Regions from separate parts of the Vallitalea sediminicola genome, predicted to be linked through region 2. Evidence: predicted binding sites of a transcription regulator. Region 2 holds the regulator's gene; the other holds the start of a gene.

Region 1 (4,889 bases), on a different contig from region 2:
AATACTTGCCTAAAATCACTATCGTCAATGTATGTTGATAATGATTTGCCTTTTGATAAGTTAGGATGTATCAAGAAAGCACTTTCACAAGCTGGATTTACATCAACTATATTAAGGTTTTCATCTAATAATAAGATTATGTTAGGTGTGCTTTCAAAGATGATGTTTGATAGTTTCTCAGCTTTACTTCTCATATAAGGGATACACATCTCAGGTTGTGACATACCTTCATGTACAGCTTGAGCTTTTTCACGACATGTATTGTAACCACAAGCACCACAATTAAGCTCATCTTCTTTAACAACCTTACCCATTGATTTTAGTATTTCTTTTATTTCTTCTTCAGAAGCAAGTTTTTTGGTAACATGATTATTGGTAAATGAACGATTATAAACTTTTTTATTGGCTAGTTCATAGCCATTTATATCTTTTTCTTCTAAGTAATCATCAACATGAAGTTGTCTTAGATGAACATTTTCACTATTTTTACTAACTGCTGGCCCATTAATACAACCATTGGCACATATATTAGCTTCAATAAATAGATTGCCAACATCTTCTTCTGATATTGTTTCAAATAGATTTTTACATTCTTCGATTCCAGTGACACTTACTGAACGGAATCCATTTTTAGTAATATCATCTTGGATACCTGTTAAGATACCGCCTTCTAGAGGATATCTTTGTCCATAAGATGAAGCTGATGAATCAAGGTAAGAATCTTCTAGATCATTAAGGTGTATTCCTTCTTCATTTAACCATGTATCAAGTTCTTCAAAGGATAAAATAGCATCAATATCACCTGTTTCTTGATAGCCAAAAGCTTCACATCTTTTAGAAATACAAGGTCCTACAAAGGTAATAAATGAATTTTGACCATATCTTTCTTTTAAAAGTATGCTATGAGCGATCATAGGGGATACTACGGGGAGAAGGTAAGGTAATAGTTTTGGATAATAACGTTGAATCAATAAATTAACTGAAGGACAACATGAAGTAATAAGGTTTTTCTTGTCATTATGATTGCCCATATATTCTTTGTAGAGATCACTTACAATTTCTGCGCCTATTGCAGTTTCTTCTATAATTTCAAAACCCAGTGCTCTTAGAGCAGCTATAAGTTTTTTAGGCTTTTTATATATACCACTATAAGAGGGTGCTAATGTAACAACCATCTTTTTATTACTTTGTATAGAATTTTTTATAGCACTTAAATCACTTTTTATATTTCTAGCATTCTGTGGACAGACCACGAAACATTGGCCGCAACCGATACAATGATCTTCCATGATTTGTGCTTGGTCATCAACTATTCTTATTGCTTTTACATGGCAATTTCTTACGCACTTATAACAATTCTTACAATTAGCAGGTAAAAAATCCATTATTCTCATAATAATAACCTCCCTATTGTTGTGGTAACTTAGTTAAGATTTCATTGTTGAAAAAATCCTCAGTAGTAGAGGGATTAACTGAATATATAGTATCATCTACTTTGACGGATACTGCTTCGGTGCATCTTCCAAGACAAAAGGCACCTTTTATTTCAACTTTGTTTTCTAAAGATTGCTCTTTGACTAGTTCTTGGAGTTTTGAAATGACTGAATATGATCCCTTTAAATGGCATGCACTACCTATACAGATATTAATTGTTAACATTTTAACCACTCCTTTAATAAAATAATTATCTATTACCTATAAAATTTCATAAATATATTGAATAAAATTTTGAGTTGTCATACAACATGTTTCAATACATAAGTGTTGAGTATATTATATTTTATATGTAATTGCCAAGTGTATTGATGTAATTGTTCTCTGTGCTAATACATAAATTTCATTGTATTAGGTTCATATATATATTAACAAAAATTAAAAAAAAGTCAATGATTTTGTTAATTTATTAACAAAAAATATTAACCAATAATAGCATTATTTTATTTTTATATCCAATACTCTTGAAAAAATCTCATATTTTGTTTAATATAATATCAATTGAATAAACTGTTATGGAGGAGATTTTATTGTTCAAGATTGAAAAAAAGGGTAAATCTCAAATGAAATCAATAAATAAAATTAAAATTTTTAAGATGATATTAAAAGATGGACCAATATCAAGGACAGACATAGAGAAGACATTAAAACTATCAGCACCTTCTGTTTCAAGAATCGTTGAAAGTCTGATTAAGGAAGACTTGGTTAAGGAAGTTGGTAAAGAAGATACTTATGTAGGGAGAAAACCCATAAGCCTTATTGTTAATAAGAATGCTAGCTATATTATAGGTATCAATATTTCCAAGAGCAATATATATATATGTATAACTAATCTAATGTCAGAGATTATATACAAAGATACTCTAAGTATAACATCTATAGATGAAGCAGATATTTTATTAGAAGAGTTAGACAAGTTAATTATGACTGCTATTAACAATGCGCAAATAAGCAAAGACAAGCTGTTGGGTATTGGTGTTGCATCCAGAGGTATATTAGATTATGAATCAGGTACAATATTAAAGCTTAAAAAAGGTATTGTTGATGTACCTATCAAGATTTTTTTAGAGGAAAGATATGATTGCGTAATAATTGTAGAAAATAATACCAATACGGATTTAATTGGAGAATATCTGATTAATAACAAGTTAAGTAGCAGTAAAAAAAGTTTGATATACATATATTTAGGTGAAGGTGTTGGGGGTAGTATTATATGTAATAATCAATTAGTGAGAGGAAAAAATAATCTTGCAGGTAAGATTGGACATATGATAATTCAACCAGATGGTGAAGAATGTTATTGTGGTAAAAAAGGTCATTTAGAAGCTTATTGCTCAAAAGCAGCAATAGAAAACACTTATAAGTATAAAAAAAGTGTTACGGATGTTCAGCTTACCGATATATGTAAAATGGCAAATGCTAATGATGAAGTATGTGTGGAGATAATTAATAATGCCCTTAAAAAAATAGCTATAGCTGTTTCGAATCTATTGGTGGTTATTAATCCAGATGTTATTGTTATATCAGGAGAGATTTTTGATTATTATGATGATGCTCTAAATATTTTAAAGAACAACGTAAAGGAGTTATCTTTTGATACAAAATTAAATGAAATTGATTGGGTAATCAGGTCAAAAGAAAAATTAATGATAGAGCATAGTGCTACTGCCCTTATAATGGATAAAGTGTTTAATGTATAAGTGTGCAAAATAATATAAGTTATATATTTATTCATATTGAAAATAATTATAGTTTATGCTAAAATTTAGTTAGGATAAAAAGACTATTTTTTTGTTAACTTACTTTCATTATGAAAGTAATGAATGATAATACTATTATAAAGGAGTTAATGAGCGATGAAAGAGCATGTGATTAATAACGAAATAGGGACATTGATAGTTAGTATCTGTGATGAGTTAGTTGTTAATGGTGAATTAGAGTGGCAATTACAATTTAGTGCAAAACAAAATATAGAAAAAGGTGGAAGTATTAAGATTCTAGTTCCGGCATATCAACACCAAAGAAGTGAAGAATATCTTCAAACTTATGATTATTGGAAACCCAATTACATCTATACTGTAGGTGAAGAAGATGATATTAAGGTGGATGTAAGAATTGAAAAAGTTCCAAGTGCTTTTAGTCATATAACAGGATGGGTAGATAGTAATCGTATTGCTGTTGTAACACTGGATAATGGTTTGAAAGAAGGACAAACGATTAAAATCAAATTTGGAGGTGTTGATAGACCTTGGTTAGAAGGAGAATGTACACCTTCAAGAGTTTCACAATTTTCTTTTAGAGTTAATGGTACATACTTAATTTATAAAGTGTATATTGATTCAAAGGGAAATGGTGATTATCAAGAGATAAAGGCATTTCCACTAGTGAAAGTTGTACCCGATAAAGCAAAAAGAATAGTTTTGACAGCACCATCGATTATAAAAGCTGAGAAAGAATTCAATATTGATATCAATGTAGTAGATAGATTCAACAATCCAATATTTGAATATGATACTGATAATTTCAAGCTGATAATATGTAATTTAGATACAAAAGAAAATACTGTAGTATCTAAATTCAATGATACTTTTTCTGGTAAAGTAAGTAAACAAGGATTTTATGAAATAACAGTAGAAGTAGAAGATACAAATTTGACAGTTGAAAAAGCAGTTCTAATATGTGATGATTCAGCTGACAATCTATACTGGGGAGATATACATACTCATTCCAATCTTACTGCTAACATAAGAGATAATGATTGTGGAGCATATCCTAGCGAAGGGTATTTATATGCTAAAGAAGTTTCTAGACTTGATTATATATGTATTTCTGAACAGACCTTTATGTTTAATGAAGATAGAAGCGTTAATGTAGATAAAGCTACTTGGGATAAAATTGGAATCGAATCAGATAAATTTTACGAAAAAGGTAGTCTTGTTACATTCCCAGGCGTTGAACTTCATAGTAAAAGGGGAGATACTGTTGTATTGTTTAGAGATTCTCTAAGCAGTTATGAGTATCCAACAGAAGATGTCTTAGATATTGGTGATATGTGGAGCTTCTATAAAGGAAAAGAATTTTTATCAATACCGCATTTACATAGATATTGCAATGGAAGACCTAGAAAAGATGAACAAGAACAGAAATTTACGGGTTTTAATACAGAGAATTGGAAAGAAAATAATGAACATGAAGTATTATGTGAGATGTATTCCAGCCAATGGGGAAGATTTGAAAATGATAAACACCCAATGATATTAAAAGCAAGAGCCAATGTTAAGGGTAACACTGTTGTTGATTTTCTGAACAGTGGTAAGAAATGGGGTACAGCTGCTAATAGTGATGGACATGATGGAAACCCAGGTTATGGAGGAATTACAGGTGTCTATGCTTCT
Region 2 (18,324 bases):
TCCATAACCAACTGGAATAGTTGCTATTTTGGATTTTCTTTTTGTAATATATGTCCCTCCATAACCGATAGGTGTACCTTCCTCTACTTCTTTTATATGTATAATATGGCTGATTAGTGATAAAACAGGCTGTAATTTAACATTATCTTTAATTACTTCATCCGATGGATATAATCCATATAATGATATACCAAGTCTTACTAAATCCAAATGTGTGTTATCTAAGTCAATTATTCCTGCACTATTAGCAACATGTTTAATTGGTATATAGATACCATTACTCTCTAACTTACCAACGAACCTCTTATAAATCTCTAATTGATTATTTGCAAAAGTCTTATCTAGTTCATCTGCTTTAGATAAATGAGTATAAACGCCTTCAATCTTGATGTTAGGTAAATTATATATTTTTTTTATTATACTTAGAGATTCGTCATTAGGTACAAAACCTATTCTACCCATCCCAGTATCTAATTTAATATGTATACTACTTTTTTTACCATATTCTGAAGCTATATCTGATATGTTTTTAGCTGCTGTATAGTTATATACTGTCTGAATCAAATCGTATTCAACCAGTTTGTCAGCTAAATCGATTGGTGTATATCCTAAAATGAGTATCTTTTTATCAATACCACTTTTTCTTAGATTGATACCTTCTTCTATAGTTGCAACAGCAAATCTGTCAATTCCACAATGAATTAGTTCTTTTGAGATAGGAACCGCACCATGACCATAACCATCTGCCTTCACAACAGGCATTAATATACTGTTTGATGATATTCTATTCTTGACATTAGTAATATTATGTATTATAGCATCCAAGTCTATACGGGCATATACTCTTTTGTACATATTCATACTTCCTCCATATATTCAACTTATATAGTTTACAGTCTTTATCTTATTACATAAAAACATTAATATTATACTACTTATTCTAATTTAAAGCCAGCAATGTTGACTCCAGCTTAATAAATTAAACTTAGCTAGTATTATAGACTATAAACTTATAATAGTATACCTTAATTTATTTACAAATATAATATTCATCCATGGTATAGTTCATGATAAAAATTTAGTTAGGATAGTATTATTACTTTCCTAACTTATTATAAAACTTTATATTATATTATTATTCACTAAGACTTGATTTCATTACATAAGGTATGTTACCTATTAGATCATTTGCAATAAGACCATATTCTCCCTTATCATCTTTAGCCCTGTCACCAGCTTTGCTATGGATATAAACACCTAATATTGCCGCATCTGAAACATTTATTCCTTGCCCTAATAACGATACAACAATACCTGTTAAAACGTCTCCAGAACCAGCTGTAGCCATTCCAGAATTACCATAGATATTAATATTGATCATACCATTAGGTGAAGAAATTATTGTTCTAGCACTTTTTAAGATGCATGTAATTTTATACTCTTTACTAAATTCTTGTGCAACTTTTATTGTATTGTTTGTTATTTCATCTATATCATAATTGGTAAGTCTAGACATCTCACCTAGATGAGGAGTAATTATTACCTCACAATTTCGTTTGTTTAATATATCTACATCTTTTGATAATGCATTAATTCCATCAGCATCTATAACTACCGTTTTACCAAAATTACTAATTACTATTTCAAGCATCTCTCTCGTTATATTATCATTACCTAATCCAGGTCCTATGGCAATGGTATCAGCCCATTTAAGCATTTCTAACAACTTACCCTTATCTTCCCTAGACAATTTGTCATTATCTCTATTATAGGTATCAATAACTGCCTCTGGTACTTTTGTTGTTATAACATTAGAGACTGATTCTTCAATAAATGATTTAACTAATCCTGCTCCAGTACGATAAGCCGCTAAAGAAGTCATGACTGCTGCCCCTATCATGTTCCTAGTACCTGCAATTATTAATACTTTACCATACGTTCCTTTATGAGACATTTTAACTCTATTAGGCATAAAGTATTTTGCTAGATTATCATCCATTATTGAAGTACCCGAATTAATTCTATCTACTGATATATTTGGAATTCCGATATCCCCTACAACCAAATCTCCTACATAGTTAGCTCCTGGATATAAAAGCAAGCCAACCTTAGGCAGGCAAAATGTGACTGTCTTATCTGCACACACAGAAGTTCCTAAAATCTGGCCATTATCAGCATTCACTCCAGAAGGTATATCAACCGCAACTTTATAGGCATTAGTAGAATTCATCATATTAATAACTTCTAGGTACTGTCCAGTTATTTCTCTACATAACCCAGTTCCAAAAATAGCATCATATATTACATCACAATCATTAATAAGTTTTTTAATCTCAGACCTCTGTTTTTCGGTCTTATATTCGTAGATATCAATATCAAGTTTTCTAGCGATATCATAATTTATTTTGGCATCACCTTTGATTTTACTAGAATCACCTATTATGATTATAGTCGCTTTTATATTATTACAGCTTAATATTCTACCTATTGCAAATCCGTCTCCACCATTATTTCCTATTCCACAACAAATAACAACATGTCTACTTCCTTTAAGTATCTGTATGGTTTCACTTACAACAGACATTGCTGCGTTCTCCATTAGAACAATACCAGGGATACCAATTTCTTCAATTGTATATCTATCAATTTCTTTCATTTCATAACTCTTGACAACTTTCAACTTAAGCATCTCCTTTTAATTAAGTTACTCCCCTATGGCTATAGCTATTACATTATCTTTTGAATGTGATATGGATACATGTATCATAGAAATATCAAGTTGTCGTGCTAAATCTTTAGCACCATTATATAAAATTACATAAGGTTTACCCTTATCATCACGTAAGACTTCAATATCTATAGGAGCAAAATGTACAAAACCTGTACCAAGAACCTTAGAAACTGATTCCTTAACAGCAAAATTGCCTGCTATTGTTTCACCTCTATAATTTTTAGCTGCAAATAATTTATTTTCATCGGATGTAAAAAATTTTTCTAGGAATCTTTTATTGTGAATAGCCTTTTCTATTCTATCAACTTCAACAATATCATTACCTATTCCTTTTATCATTTACTTCCTCCTAGATATTTTTTATCATATAATTCAATGACTTCATATCCTACTAAATCATGCATATAAGAATATATCTTATCATATTTTTCTTTTGCCTCAGTCTGTCTAACAGCTTTTTCTTTCAACTCTATCCTGACTTTTTCAATCCATTCATGTAATTCGTCTAATTCATTTTTTGTATTATACATTCTCATATAACAATCTTGCATGGTATATTCTAATAATTCTTTATTGATGGTTTCAATTTCTTTAGGTACGTTTTCCATTCTAGATTCCATCTTATCTAGCTTAACCTTAATGTCATTGATGTATTTCTTGCTTTTTTCCATTTCGCCTATGGCTTTATCATCTTCATCTTCAATGGCTTCTTTCATATTATCAACTATATCCACCATCATTTTCTTTTTAAGTAACGTATATTCTTTCAGATCATTTGTAAGTTGTCCTTGTTCGCCAATTAGTTTATTAAGCTTTTTTTCAAGATCAGCTATTTTTTTTGGTTTATTATTGCTTTTAAAAAGTTCATGCCATCTATTATCCAATGTTAGGATATGTACTTTTTTTTCTATATTAATTGGCTTTTCAATCTTTTGTTTTGCAAAAAACATATATTCACGTCCTCATTATTTATATATACCTAGTCATATAATAAAATTTTTTCTATATTAATTATATCGTAACAAAATATAATATTCTATAGCACAATATAATTAAAAGGTACCCAAATACATGAGTACCTAATAACCTCTACGAATAGTTATTCATTCTTAAGGAACATAAATTACAGACGCTTAATTATATTCTCCTTTGATATTATATGAGAGAGTCATCAAACTGTCTAACAAATGTACATTTTCTACAATAACATTTTCATTAGATAATTTTAGGTCAATAGGAGCAAAATTCCATATTCCTTTTATCCCATAACTAACTAAATCATTAGCAACTTTTGGTGCTTTCTGTTTTGGTAATGTTAAAATTGCTAAATCAATGCTATTTTGTTTTATGAAATCTCCCATTTCATCTAAATCTTTGATTTCAATACCTCTTACAGTTATACCAACGAGCCTCGGGTTAACATCAAAAAGCCCTTTAACTTCGAAACCTCTTTTATCAAAATTAGTATAATTAGCAAGGGCTTGACCTAAGTTCCCTGCTCCAACAATAATTGTATTATATTTATTCTCTAGACCAAGTATTTTACCTATAGCGTTATATAAATATTCAACATTATAGCCGTAACCTTGTTGACCAAACCCTCCAAAATTATTTAAATCTTGTCTGATTTGTGAAGCTGTTACACCCATTCTGTTACTTAATTCTTTAGAGGAAATCCTTACAACATCGTTTTCCAATAAGTCTCCTAAGTATCTGTAGTATTTTGGTAATCTTTTAATTACCGCCGTTGATATTTTCTTTTGTATCATATAATCAATCCCCAATCCTGATACTATTTTGGAACTTTTATACAAATAATTATATATGGTTGTTAAATCTATGTCAAATAATCAAATGCGGATAAACCCTTATTCTTTATGTATTATCACAGTAAAAATCATTAACACAAATCCTATATTTAGTAAATATAGTTAAAAACAATTAAATGTTTTTTGTATTCAATCTATATTTTATAAATTATATCACAAAACCCTGATATTTTACAGCTTTTTCTAGAAAATTGTACTTATAAAAAATTTTAATATCCTAAAATTCATACATATTTATTGTAATAAAAGAACAAAAGAGGCTGCGCCTCATTTCGTATAACGAATTTGTACTTTAAAAAGTCTTATCAGCGCATATAAAAACATTTCTATCCATATATTTTAAAAATAGAATTCAGTTCTACTATTATTATCTATAAAAGTTCTTTCCCTAGATATCTATTAATAGCATCTTTAGTTTTTTTTGTATAGTTTGCATCAGTATATAATATTCTTTGTATAGTTCTTTGAGATAAATTAGATTCTTTGGCTAGATCCTTAATGGTTATTTTATTTTCAACCATATAATTCCCTAACTCTTTTCTCTTTATCTCATCCTTTTTATATTGTCTATTATAGAAATAAGTTGTATTTACTTTTGAACTAATCTGTCCTAATTTCCTTTTGCGTTGATAATCAAGGCATTTTTCACATTGTTTAACACCTCTAATAAGTGATTCTTGTGATAAAGATTTACCACATCTTATACATTGTTTTCTCTCTACACGAGCTTTTCTCAATTTTTTCATATAACCTGCATTACGACTCAAGTCATCATCCCCTTTAGAAAAGTTCTTTTATCATATATATGTTGTCCTAAAGAAATTTATTCTTATGTATGAACAAAAGAGGTTAAACCTCGTTTAATAATCACATAATTATTAATATACTAACCAAAAACCTCTGATTTTAAACCCTTTAACTTTTCAAAACTAGTGATTAATGGTATCATAGTATGGTAATTTTAATATTAATAGGAGGCAACTATGATTTTATCATGTAAAAATATATGCAAAGCATTTGTAACGAATACAGTACTCGATAATATAAATTTTTGGTTAGAAAAAGGTGATAAAGCAGCTATTGTAGGTATTAACGGTGCTGGAAAATCAACACTATTTAAGATTATCACCAATGAATTAGAAGCAGATTCTGGACAAGTTATAGTTAATAGTTTAACCAAACTTGGATATCTATCACAAAATAGTACTCTATCTTCTGAGAAGACTATTTATGATGAAATGCTGCTAACCTGTAAAGAAATAATCCAAATGGAAAATACCCTAAGAGATTATGAAGTCAAAATGTCTGAATTAGATGATGGTAGCGAAGCTCTAAATGCACTTATGAAATCATATTCTGATCTTCAACATACTTTCGAAATCAATAATGGATACGGCTACAAAAGTAATATAAAAGGTGTGTTAAAAGGTCTTGGCTTTTGTGAAGAAGACTTCTCCTCTAATATATCAATCCTTTCTGGAGGACAGAAAACAAGAGTAGCCCTAGCAAAAATACTTCTAGAAAAGCCAGATATATTACTGTTAGATGAACCTACTAACCATTTAGACATTAACGCATGTGAATGGTTAGAGGGTTTTTTATGTAATTATCAAGGTACTGTTATAATTATTTCACATGACCGTTATTTTCTTGATAAAATAGTGAATAAAGTTATTGAAATAGATAACACTCATTCTCATATATATAACGGTAATTATAGCTTTTATATAAAGCACAAGGCCATTAATCAAGATATTAGCGTCAAACATTATATAGAGCAACAAAAAGAAGTAAAAAGGCAAGAAGAGGTAATTCGTGAACTTAGATCTCATGGTAGGGATAAGCTAATCAAAAGAGCTCAAAGTCGTGAAAAACAACTAGATAAAATTAATATGATTGATAAACCTACATTAATTAATGATAAGATGAATCTTAAGTTATCCCCCAGAGTTATAAGTGGTAATGATGTTCTTACTGCCACTGATGTTTCCAAATCATTTGATAATAAACATCTATTTTCTCACCTTGATTTTCAAATTAAACGAGGTGAAAAAATTGCACTTATTGGTGATAATGGTACAGGTAAAACAACATTATTTCGTATTATAAGCAATGAATTAACTGGGGACACCGGTAAAATTTCACTTGGAGCTAAAGTAAAAACAGGATATTACGATCAAGAACATACAACGCTAAATCCAAATAATAATTTAATTGAAGAAATATCTGATGAGTATCCGAATATGAACACAGGACACATACGAAATACATTAGCGGCTTTCTTATTCACTGGTGACGATGTCTTTAAAAAAATATCTAGTCTAAGCGGTGGTGAAAAAGGCAGATTGATACTCGCTAAACTCATGTTATCAAATTCTAATTTCTTACTTCTGGATGAGCCTACTAATCATCTGGACATTATATCGAAAGAAATTCTTGAATCAGCTATAAATAATTATACCGGCACTGTTCTATTCATTTCTCATGATCGTTATTTTATAAATAAAATAGCAACAAGAGTATTGGAACTAACCCCTAATAAATTAAATAGTTTCTTAGGAAATTATAATTATTTAATAGAAAAGAAACAAGAAGAAGAAAAACAACGATTACTTGAATTAGAAAATAGTATAGATAATAATAAATATACCGACATTCCTATTGCTACTTCTAATAAACAAGACTGGTTAAAAAGTAAAGATGAACAAGCAAATAAACGTAAACTTAATAATCAGATAAAAAAATTAGAAACTGAAATACACCAACTTGAAAACGATATTTCATCAATTGATGATCAGTTGTGTCTTGAAGAAATATATACGAATGCTGAAAAAGCTACAAAGCTCCTTGATGAAAAAACTACTTATGAAAATGATTTAGAAAATCTATATGAAAAATGGGAGAAATTACTCTGTTAGAGTAAATTCTCCCTTTTATGTTATTTTCCTATTATATCCATTAATTTGTGATCCACTACATTTTTCAATGTATTTTTCACATGTAGATTAGTTAATTCTTCTACTTTATTCTCATCACCCAATTTTATAGCTTCCACAATCGCTTTATGTTCTTCAACTGATTTTTTAGCTCTTGCCTCAGATGAAATTGAAGCTCTTCTTATTCTTTGAACATAATGATGGAAATCTGATAAAACATGTTTTAATATTTTACTATGTGAAGCTTGGTATAACGCCTCATGAAATTTGGTATCTAATTCATAAAGTTGATCTAAATGTCCTTTTTTATAATGAAATTCAGATAAATAAACAATCTCTTCTAGTAATTCAAGTTGTTCTTCATTTATGTTAGTAGTTGCCCATCTAGCAGATAATCCTTCAATCAACGACCTTATTTCATAGATATCTTGTATATCCTTAGCATCAATTCCAGAAACTACTGCACCTTTGTTTGGTATAATTGTTACTAGACCTTCTAATTCTAGTTGTCTTATAGCTTCTCTTACGGGTGTTCTACTAACCCCTAATTCTCTAGATATCTGTGTTTCTTTTAAAGGTTCATTATTCTTATATCTACCCTTTAATATATCTTCTCGTATTTTGTTAAAAACTCTACCTCTTAAAGAGTATTTATCAGTTACTTCTTCGTGAAGATTATACTCGCTCACTGGTGTGCCTCCTCTTATTTATAGGATACACTTATTAATATGAAGTCTTCCATATATTAATTGTGTATGCTATATATATTACACTAATTCTCTTTTAAATAATATTACAATATTTATCCTATGTAAAGTATAAATAAAAATTCGTATGCAACATATATATTATACACATAATTTATAATTTTTCAATTGTTTTCATTAAATAATTTGTAAATTCTTCATTAGTTGCTCCAGTATTTCTTCCAGTAATAGCAAATTCTTTCTCTGTATTACAGATTTCAAGAGCTTTATATAGTTTATCAGCTTTATCTGGATAGCCAATATGACTTAAAAGCATACCACTCGCTCTGATAATACTTGATGGATCAGCATAGATATCTCTACCTTCGTCTACCATTCTAGGTGCAGAACCATGGATTGCTTCAAACATCGCATATTTTTTACCAATATTCGAACTACCTGCTGTACCAACTCCACCTTGGAACTCAGCTGCTTCGTCAGTTAAGATATCTCCATATAGATTAGGAAGAATCATTACTTGGAATTGTGTTCTTCTTTTTTCATCAACTAATTTAGCAGTCATAATATCGATATACCAATCATCAACTTCAATACCTTCATATTCTTTTCCTATTTGTTTACAAATTTCCAAGAATTTACCATCAGTAGTTTTAACAACATTTGCTTTTGTTACAATCGTAACTTTATTTTTCCCATTCTTCTTAGCAAATTCGAATGCAGCTCTTGCAATACGTTCTGCTCCACCAGTTGTTATTACTTTAAAATCTAGCGCAATGTCATCATCAATATTAATTCCTTTACTTCCAAGAACATATGCACCTTCTGTGTTTTCTCTAAAGAAAGTCCAATCAATACCTTGGTCAGGAACTTTAACAGGACGAACATTAGCAAATAAATCAAGTTCTTTTCTCATAGCAACATTAGCACTTTCAATATTAGGCCATTGGTCACCTTTCCTTGGAGTGGTTGTTGGTCCTTTTAATATTACATGACATTGTTTTAGTTCTTCTAAAACATCTTCTGGTATAGCTTTATTAGCTTTTGCTCTATTCTCTATTGTTAATCCACTTATAATCTTAAAAGTTACTTTATTACTCTTAACTTCATCTTTCAATAGATATTGTAATACTCTATGAGCTTGGTCAGTTATAGCTGGTCCGATTCCGTCTCCTCCTACAACACCAATCACTATCTCATCTAATTCATCATATTTAACAAAATCACCTTGTTTTTTCATCATTTTAACTCTGGCTTTTTGTTCTTTAATAAGTTCTTCAAATTTACTAATATAATCCATATCTATTTCATTCCTTTCTTGGTTTAATATACGATTATTTTACAAATTCTTTATAAAATTGATTTTACCGCCTGCAAGAACCATTTTTAATTCTTTGTCTGATAATTCTATGTTCATTTCATAATCAACTTTTTTAGTTTTATTATGAATAATTACTTTTCCTGTTTTTACTTGTTCAATTACATTATCCATTGATAGATCATCATCAAGACTTATTGTATCGTAATCTTTCATATTAATAAATGTAAGTGGTAAAATACCTGAATTGATTAGATTAGCTTTATGGATTCTAGCAAAACTCTTTACAAGAACTGCTTTTATCCCTAGATACAATGGCGCTAGGGCTGCATGTTCTCTACTAGATCCTTGTCCATAATTATCTCCTCCAACAATCATTCCACCACCATTTGCTATTGCTCTTTTAGGAAACTCTTCATCACATGGTGTTAAACAATAATTAGCTAAGTGAGGTATATTAGACCTAAAAGGTAATAACTTAGCATTAGAAGGCATAATATGATCTGTTGTAATATTATCTTCTACAATTATTAAAGCTTTTCCTTCCACAGTATCTTTCAGTTCTTCATTAAGTGGGAAAGGTTTAATATTTGGTCCTTTTACAACTTTTACTTCACTACCATCCTCTACAGGAGGCACAACCATATTATCATTAATATAAAATTTATCTGGCATAGCAACTTCTATATTAGTAGTACAATTAGTAGGATCTGTTAATTCACCTGATAATGCACTAACTGCAGCAGCCTCTGGACTAAGTAAATAAGCTCCTGCTGAAATTGTTCCACAACGTCCTTTAAAGTTTCTATTAAAAGTTCTAAGTGTAACTGCATCTGTTGCTGGCGCTTGCCCCATACCTATACAAGGTCCACATCCTGATTCTAATATTCTTGCTCCAGCTGCTATCATATCAGCTAATGCACCATTTGCAGCTAACATATTAAGTACTTGTTTTGAACCTGGTGCTATAACTAAACTCACTTCAGGATGAACTGTCTTACCCTTTAATATCTTAGATACTTTCATCATATCAAGATATGAACTGTTAGTACAACTTCCTATACATACTTGATTCACTTTTAAATCTTTTATGTTAGATATTTTTTCTACGTTATCTGGACTATGAGGCATAGCAACAAGAGGTTCAAGTTCATTTAAATCAATATTTATAGTCTCTTCATAAACAGCATCTTCATCAGCTTTTAATTCTTTCCAGAGTCCTTCTCTATCTTGAGCTTTTAAAAATTCAAGAGTTACGTCATCACTTTGGAATACCGAAGTGGTAGCTCCAAGTTCAGCACCCATATTTGTTATAGTTGCTCTTTCAGGAACGCTAAGAGAACTAACTCCTTCTCCTGTATATTCAATTACTTTACCAACTCCACCTTTTACGCTCATGATTCTTAGAACTTCTAAAATAATATCTTTTGCTGTTACAAATGTTCTAAGTTTTCCAGTTAACTTAACATTAACCACTTTTGGCATTGTAATATAGTATGTTCCGCCTCCCATGGCTACTGCTACATCAAGACCACCTGCACCAATAGCAAGCATACCTATTCCTCCACCAGTTGGTGTATGACTATCAGAGCCTAATAAAGTTTCCCCTGGCACTCCAAATCTTTCTAAGTGCACTTGATGACATATACCATTTCCTGGTCTAGAAAAATACACTCCATGTTTATAAGCTACAGTTTGTATGTACTTATGGTCATCAGCATTTTCAAATCCTTGCTGTAGCATATTATGGTCAATATAAGCAACTGATCGCTTTGTTTTCACTTTATCAATTTCCATTGCTTCTAATTGTAGATATGCCATTGTACCTGTAGAATCTTGAGTTAGAGTTTGATCTATTTTAATACCGATTTCACTACCTGGAATCATTTCACCTTCAAGTAAATGATCTTTAATAATCTTTTGTGTTAAATTAAAACCCATTGTAAATCCTCCTTATCTATTTTTTAAGTAAATTTTTTACTATATATGCAAAAAATTTTATATATATTCAATTATGGTATTATTGTATACGATTATACCTAGAATGTCAATAGTTTCATAGGTTGTAGGCAACTTCTATTAAGACATTAGTTTCAATTAGACTCCTAGAAACGTTTGTTAGAATTTATTTCCAACTAATGTATTAGATAAATGAATATACTGTGTATTTATTTCATAACTATTGTAATAGGAAAATAAAAGGTTAGCTATTATAGTACTACCAATATTGAAAGGAAAATTTATATGATAGAAAGTATAAATACTTACTATTCTTTAAATGATATTCCAGATGAATTTCTAAAATCAAATATTAAGTCTAGTAAAAAAGAGGATATTGATGATATATTTTTACTTCTATTGGTATTATTTATCATGGATAATGATACTTCAATACTTGATAACGATATATTAACTAATCTAATGGAAATATTTCTGAATTAGTGATCCTATAATAAAAATATATACAAACACACATTTAAACACTCCTTCATAAAATATATTATACTTACGACAAACTGAGGAAATTGTAAGAAAAGTTTAATTCTGAAAGGAGGGCTACTATGCAATGTAATAATAATATGCTTTTACTATTACTACTTTTATCAATGTCTAGTGATGGAGGTTCCTGTGGAGGAAAAGGCTCATATATGGATAATAATATGATGCTTTACATGTTAATGTTTATGCTTATGGGTGGCGGAATGGGTGGTAACTACTAACCCGATTTGTCCTCTTCATAGAAAAATATCTTGTCCTAAATGAACAAAATCATTTAGGGCTTTTTTTATCTTATAGGAACGTTCTACTAATTAAGCATATGAAATAGAAACGTTTTCATATGCGTCAAGGAAACTTTCCTAACGACTGAAACTTCCTACGATAGACGAGGCATAGCCTCTTTTCTTGAGCCCTATTCTAATAATTTTTTCACATCAATTAGTCCCCATCCTTGATGAGCCTGCGAGAACCCTAGATCAATAGTGGACTCTTTCAATTTAAGTTTTATATCTTTCCCTGTAAGTTCTGGGTACTTAGACAATAATAAAGCGATACACCCACTTACCATAGGTGTTGCCATTGAAGTACCACTTTTTTTAGTATACCCTGCCTCTTTGTCTGGATAATATTTATCTTTTGGTGAATAGGCTTTATCAGTACTACATGCAATTATATTAGAACCTGGAGCTACTACATCAGGTTTTTTTATACACTCTTTTGTAGGACCTCTTCCAGAATAATCAGATATCAAATCTTCCATTATTTTTACAGTTTCTGCATCATCTGAAGAACCTACAGTTATAACCTTACGACTTATACCAGGAGTCGTAATCGTTCCTTCATCTGGTCCGTTATTACCGGCTGCAGTAACAACAATCAATCCACTGTCCCAAGCTGCATTCACACCTCTTACAAGAGCAGATTTTTCTCCTTCTATATCTTTCATTCCTACTGATAAATTGACTATCCTTATATTAAATCTTTTTTTATTATTTAAAATCCATTGTATACCAGCTAAAACATCAGATATATTACCTGAGCCTTTTTTATTTAAAACTTTTACTCCAATAATATTACTATCTGCAGCTACACCCTTATATTTGCCATTAGATTCATAACCATCTCCACAGATGATTCCAGCCACATGCGTTCCATGTCCATTATCATCGTATGGAAATTCTTTATTTTCTACAAAATCCTTAAACCCAACTAGCCTATTCTTGTTTTTGACTAAATCATTATGAGGATAGACACCTGTATCAACAACAGCTACGCCAATACCTTTACCTGATACACCTCTATCGTCAGCCCATATGGTATTGATTGTTTGTCTCGCTAAATCCATTTGTGCTGTTATTAGAGCATCATGTTCTACTGTTTCAACGCCTTTTATCCCCTCTAATTCCCCAACATATTTTTCAGGTAATTCTAATACATATGAATCAATCATAGGAAGTTTATATTTTACAGTTCCCAACCTTTTTAATTCATTTTCATTTTTATCATTTATACTACAATTGACAATAACTTGAACTTTTTTATCTTGTAAATCATCATTATTAACATTCAGATTATTTCTTCTAGTTTTTTTTTCTATTTCAATACCCTTATAAGTACTATCTTGTTTTCTTTTTGATCCTTGTTTAAATAAAAAAGGCAAAAGAAATATTCCTATATTTTTCATATTATACCTACCTACTTTGGATTAATATATTTTATTCTAAATTGCGTAACTATATGATTTATTTATTAACTTTCCTCAAATCATTCATAGAAAACAAGCCTTTTAACATAAAATATTAAGAAAGTATATATGGAGGCAATTTATGAGTGATGTAGCTCCTAACGGTTATTTAGGTGGAAGTAACAATAATATGATGTTTCTTATGTTATTCCTTATGATGTCTGGTAATAATAGTTGTGGATGTGGCTCTGGCGGTATGGGAGGCCTAGGAGACAATAGTATGTTATTAATGATACTTATGCTTATGTTATGCAACGATGGTGGTGGATTATAGTACTTATCTTAATTAGTAGAACTTTCCTATAAGAAAAAACAAGTGGTATGAGTAATCCTCTTACCATTTGTTTTTTTGTAAAATTGGAATGGCTATTTACTTAACATATACAAAAATATAGCAACCATACTATTGTTATTGTTAATACCTTTTGATATACTCTGAGATTTTATTGTAGGCTTACATTCTTTATCTATCTCATATACTGTATTATCTTCAAAAATCAAATCCCCTTGTTGATCTAATATCTTTTTATCCTTAGTATCTGTTATAGTATCTTCTTTATGCTTTTTGTTATCACTCATAAAACTGCTGAGTAACATTCTTAGAGCATCAATATCATTAAATACCCCTGATAATCTATCTATGTTTTCAACTACCTCATTATCCATAAATGGTTTTATGGCTTCAAGTAGTTGTAAGTTATCTTTATTATTTTCTTTTGATTTCTCTTTATATTCATTTATTGTAAGAGAAAGGGTATTAATTAATTGTTCTCTAGTAATTTCTATTATGGCTTGTTTAATATTATCAAGGCAATCTGTCATATCGATTTTATTATAATCACTTATTGAATTATTATTTTCATTGTTGCTCATTTAACTAATATCTCCTATACTTCCTTAATTTACTATATGTAATATCATAATTATTGGTAACATATTATATAAGTTCAATATATATAAGTTAATTAAATTGATAAAAGTATTATTTTTAAAGTAATTGTAAATTAATAACTATTACTCACATACAATATTATAGATAATAGATTTAGGGGGCAAAGAGATTTGGATTCCAACGATTCTAACAACAATAATTTCAATACACTTACTACAATGTTACAACTGCTCAAACAAAATTCTAATTCTAATGATTCTAATAACTCTAGAGATTCTAATTTTGAGATTGATACCATTATAAATAGTAATGAAATGAATGTTGTAAAAGCAGCAATACCATATATGAACCTTGATAATCAAAGAAATATGGCAGTACTTGTTAAATTTATGGAATTTATTAAGACTGTAAAATTATATAATAACCCTACAATAAATGAAATTCCTGAATTGAATAGAACAAATATAACCAAAAGAGATATGCTACATGCCTTGCGTTCAGGATGCTCAGATAAAAACAAACAAATTATAGACATTATGTTGAATATAAAGAACATACAATCAATGATTACTACTATGAATAGTAAATCTACGTACCAACCTGTTGATAATAGTGTTAATGACTCCATTCCAAGTGATAATCTAAATCAGGATGAATTGATTAAAAAATTAAAGCAATTGATGCAGCAAAGCCAAAATACATAAGTTAATTAACATATCTTTTATTATATTATAAATAATTCTGATGGAAAGGGTGTATTTGATGAGCGATAGTTCTCACATATTGAATGACGAAACTTTTAAAGATATAAGTCCACAAAAACTTAAGATCATGGTTGACATGCTTAATGATATGACAGGAAAACCTATGGAGCAAAAAGTTAGGGTACTGTTTAGTTATGGAGTAAAAATGAAACAAAACGGCTTACAGTTCACAAAGCAAGAATCATCTCTGATTATTGATTCTATGAAAAACAATTTATCTCCTACTGATAGAAATAAACTTGATATGGTCGTAACTATGATGGAAATGATGTAATCAATCAACAAAAAATCCATATATCCTCCTATAATTAATATGTTAATTATGAATTAAAGGATATATGGATTTTATAATTATTTCACTACTATATTAATAATTTTATTAGGTACATATATTTCTTTAACGATATTCTTACCATCAAGTTTATTTTCTATAGCATTTCTAGCTTTTTCAAGCACACTATCTTTTGCTTCGTCAACATCAATAGTAATTGTAGCTCTTACTTTTCCGTTAACTTGAACTGGCATTTCAACTTTGTCATCCTTCATTTTATTCTCATCATATGTTGGCCATCCCTTAGTAAATACGCTTTCATCATGACCAAGCATTTGCCACAATTCTTCAGAAATATGAGGAACAAAAGGAGAAAGTAAGATTATTAGATTTTCTAATGTCTCTTTGTCTACACCACTATTGTTCTTAGATATACTAATCAATTTATTAGTATATTCCATAAATGCACTAACTACCGTATTAAGGTGGAAACTATCAAGACGGTTAGTCACTTCATATATTAATTGATTCCTAACCTTCTCTAGCTCATTAGTAACTTTTACATCTCTATCTTTATTTTCACTAACTAAGTTCCAAACTTTATTTATATAACGATAAACGCCATCAATACCTCGATCATCCCACTCAGAATCTAATTCTGGTGGTCCAACAAATAGTTCATATAATCTTAATGAATCACAACCATATTTATCTACCAAATCATCAGGTGAAACTACGTTTCCTTTAGATTTACTCATCTTAGCACCATTTTTACATATCATACCTTGGTTGAATAGACGTTTGAAGGGTTCCTCAAAATCTACTACACCCATGTCATATAAAAATTTAGTGTAGAATCTTGCATACAATAAGTGAAGTACAGCATGTTCAATTCCACCAACGTACATATCTACTGGTAACCATTCTTTTGCTTTTTCTTTTGATACTAATTCATTTTCATTATTAACATCAATATATCTTAAGAAATACCATGATGAACCAGCCCATTGTGGCATTGTATTTGTTTCTCTTTTAGCTTTTCCTCCACATACTGGACAAGTAGTATTAACCCATTCATCAATATCAGCAAGTGGTGATTCTCCTGTTCCTGTTGGCTCATATGACTTAACATCTGGAAGGGTTACTGGTAATTGATCCTCTGGAACTGGAACAGCTCCACATTTTTCACAATGTACAATTGGAATTGGTTCTCCCCAATATCTTTGTCTTGAAAATACCCAGTCTCTTAATTTATAATTAACTGTTTTCTTACCTATTTCATGTTCTTCTAGATAATTAGCAATAGCTTCTTTTGACTGGGATGATTTCATTCCATTGAACACATCTGAATTAATCATTTCGCCTTCACCAGTATATGCTTCTTGTAAATCCACTATTTCTTTTCCATCTTCAGCAATTACTTGAATTATTGGTAAGTCAAAATTCTTTGCAAATGCAAAATCTCTATCATCATGTGCTGGAACACACATAATGGCTCCTGTACCATAATCAGCTAATACATAATCTGAAATCCAAATAGGAACTTTAGCTCCATTTAATGGATTGATTGCATAACTACCTGTAAACACACCAGTTTTCTCTTTATCTTGTAATCTATCCACTGATGATTTCATAGATGTATCAAATACGTATTTTTCTACCTCTTCTTTTTGTTCATCAGTAGCTAATTTACTAACCATATCATGTTCTGGAGCAAGAACCATAAAGGTTGAACCATATAGAGTATCTGGTCTAGTTGTAAATACCTTTATGCTTTCATCTATACCATTAATCTTAAAATCAATTTCAGCTCCATAGGATTTACCAATCCAATCACTTTGCATTTTGATAACTTTTGCTGGCCAATCAAGTTTTTGTAGATCATCAAGTAATCTCTCAGCATATGCAGTAATCTTAAGCATCCATTGACGTAAATTTTTCTTAGTAACTTCAGTACCACATCTTTCACATTTACCATTTATTACTTCTTCATTAGCAAGACCTGTTTTACAATCCGGACACCAGTTTATTGGCATTTGTTTCTCATAAGCCAAACCTTCTTTGAACATTTTTACAAATATCCATTGAGTCCATTTGTAGTATTTTGGGTCTGTTGTATTTACTTCCTTTGTCCAATCATATATAGCACTAATTTCTTTTAATTGTCTTTTGAAATTTTCTACATTTGTTGATGTAGCTTTAGAAGGGTGAATTCCCATCTTAATTGCATAGTTCTCAGCTGGAAGCCCAAATGCATCCCAACCCATTGGATGAAGTACATAGTAGTTTTGAAGTACTTTATATCTGCTCCAAACATCACTAAGTACATATCCTCTCCAATGTCCCACATGTAATCCACTACCTGATGGATACGGGAACATATCTAAACAGTAATATTTTTCTTTACCTTCTTCATCTTTGTTGATTGGATTTTCTTGCCAAACATTACGCCATTTTGTTTCTATTTGTTTATGATTATAAACAGCGCTCATTTTTTTTCCTCCTTTATTACCTTTCTTATCAAGAACATTAAAAAATCTCTATGCAATTTATGCATAGAGACGATATATTCTCGCGGTACCACTCTACTTTATCTCATAAGAATTTACATTCATGTGAAATACTCTTTGTCTTTG

What was found. Region 2 encodes Rex, which represses fermentation and respiration genes when NADH is low (regulators of the CRP and FNR family bind a similar motif). Its sites were predicted from a motif close to ATTGTTAANTANTTAACAAT; they were not measured.
Region 1: ACX6CF_RS17605 ((2Fe-2S) ferredoxin domain-containing protein) is a predicted target of Rex. The motif match lies at 1,892-1,911, and genes of this name have one in related genera.

The regions. Positions count from the first base shown of each region.
Region 1 is NZ_BTPT01000042.1:65,207-70,095, forward strand. It holds gene ACX6CF_RS17600 ([Fe-Fe] hydrogenase large subunit C-terminal domain-containing protein) at 1-1,394, opposite strand, end outside; gene ACX6CF_RS17605 ((2Fe-2S) ferredoxin domain-containing protein) at 1,408-1,659, opposite strand; gene ACX6CF_RS17610 (ROK family transcriptional regulator) at 2,025-3,194, shown strand; gene ACX6CF_RS17615 (DUF3604 domain-containing protein) at 3,351-4,889, shown strand, end outside.
Region 2 is NZ_BTPT01000014.1:20,975-39,298, reverse strand. It holds gene alr (alanine racemase) at 1-855, opposite strand, end outside; gene ACX6CF_RS06305 (NAD(P)H-hydrate dehydratase) at 1,136-2,680, opposite strand; gene acpS (holo-ACP synthase) at 2,705-3,070, opposite strand; gene ACX6CF_RS06295 (hypothetical protein) at 3,067-3,681, opposite strand; gene ACX6CF_RS06290 (redox-sensing transcriptional repressor Rex) at 3,865-4,500, opposite strand; gene ACX6CF_RS06285 (hypothetical protein) at 4,932-5,327, opposite strand; gene ACX6CF_RS06280 (ABC-F family ATP-binding cassette domain-containing protein) at 5,544-7,478, shown strand; gene ACX6CF_RS06275 (GntR family transcriptional regulator) at 7,499-8,185, opposite strand; gene ACX6CF_RS06270 (isocitrate/isopropylmalate family dehydrogenase) at 8,358-9,500, opposite strand; gene ACX6CF_RS06265 (aconitate hydratase) at 9,540-11,459, opposite strand; gene ACX6CF_RS06260 (hypothetical protein) at 11,763-11,960, shown strand; gene ACX6CF_RS06255 (hypothetical protein) at 12,080-12,238, shown strand; gene ACX6CF_RS06250 (S8 family peptidase) at 12,430-13,362, opposite strand; gene ACX6CF_RS06245 (hypothetical protein) at 13,844-14,035, shown strand; gene ACX6CF_RS06240 (hypothetical protein) at 14,128-14,634, opposite strand; gene ACX6CF_RS06235 (hypothetical protein) at 14,824-15,357, shown strand; gene ACX6CF_RS06230 (hypothetical protein) at 15,416-15,691, shown strand; gene leuS (leucine--tRNA ligase) at 15,769-18,180, opposite strand; T-box leader at 18,243-18,324, opposite strand, start outside.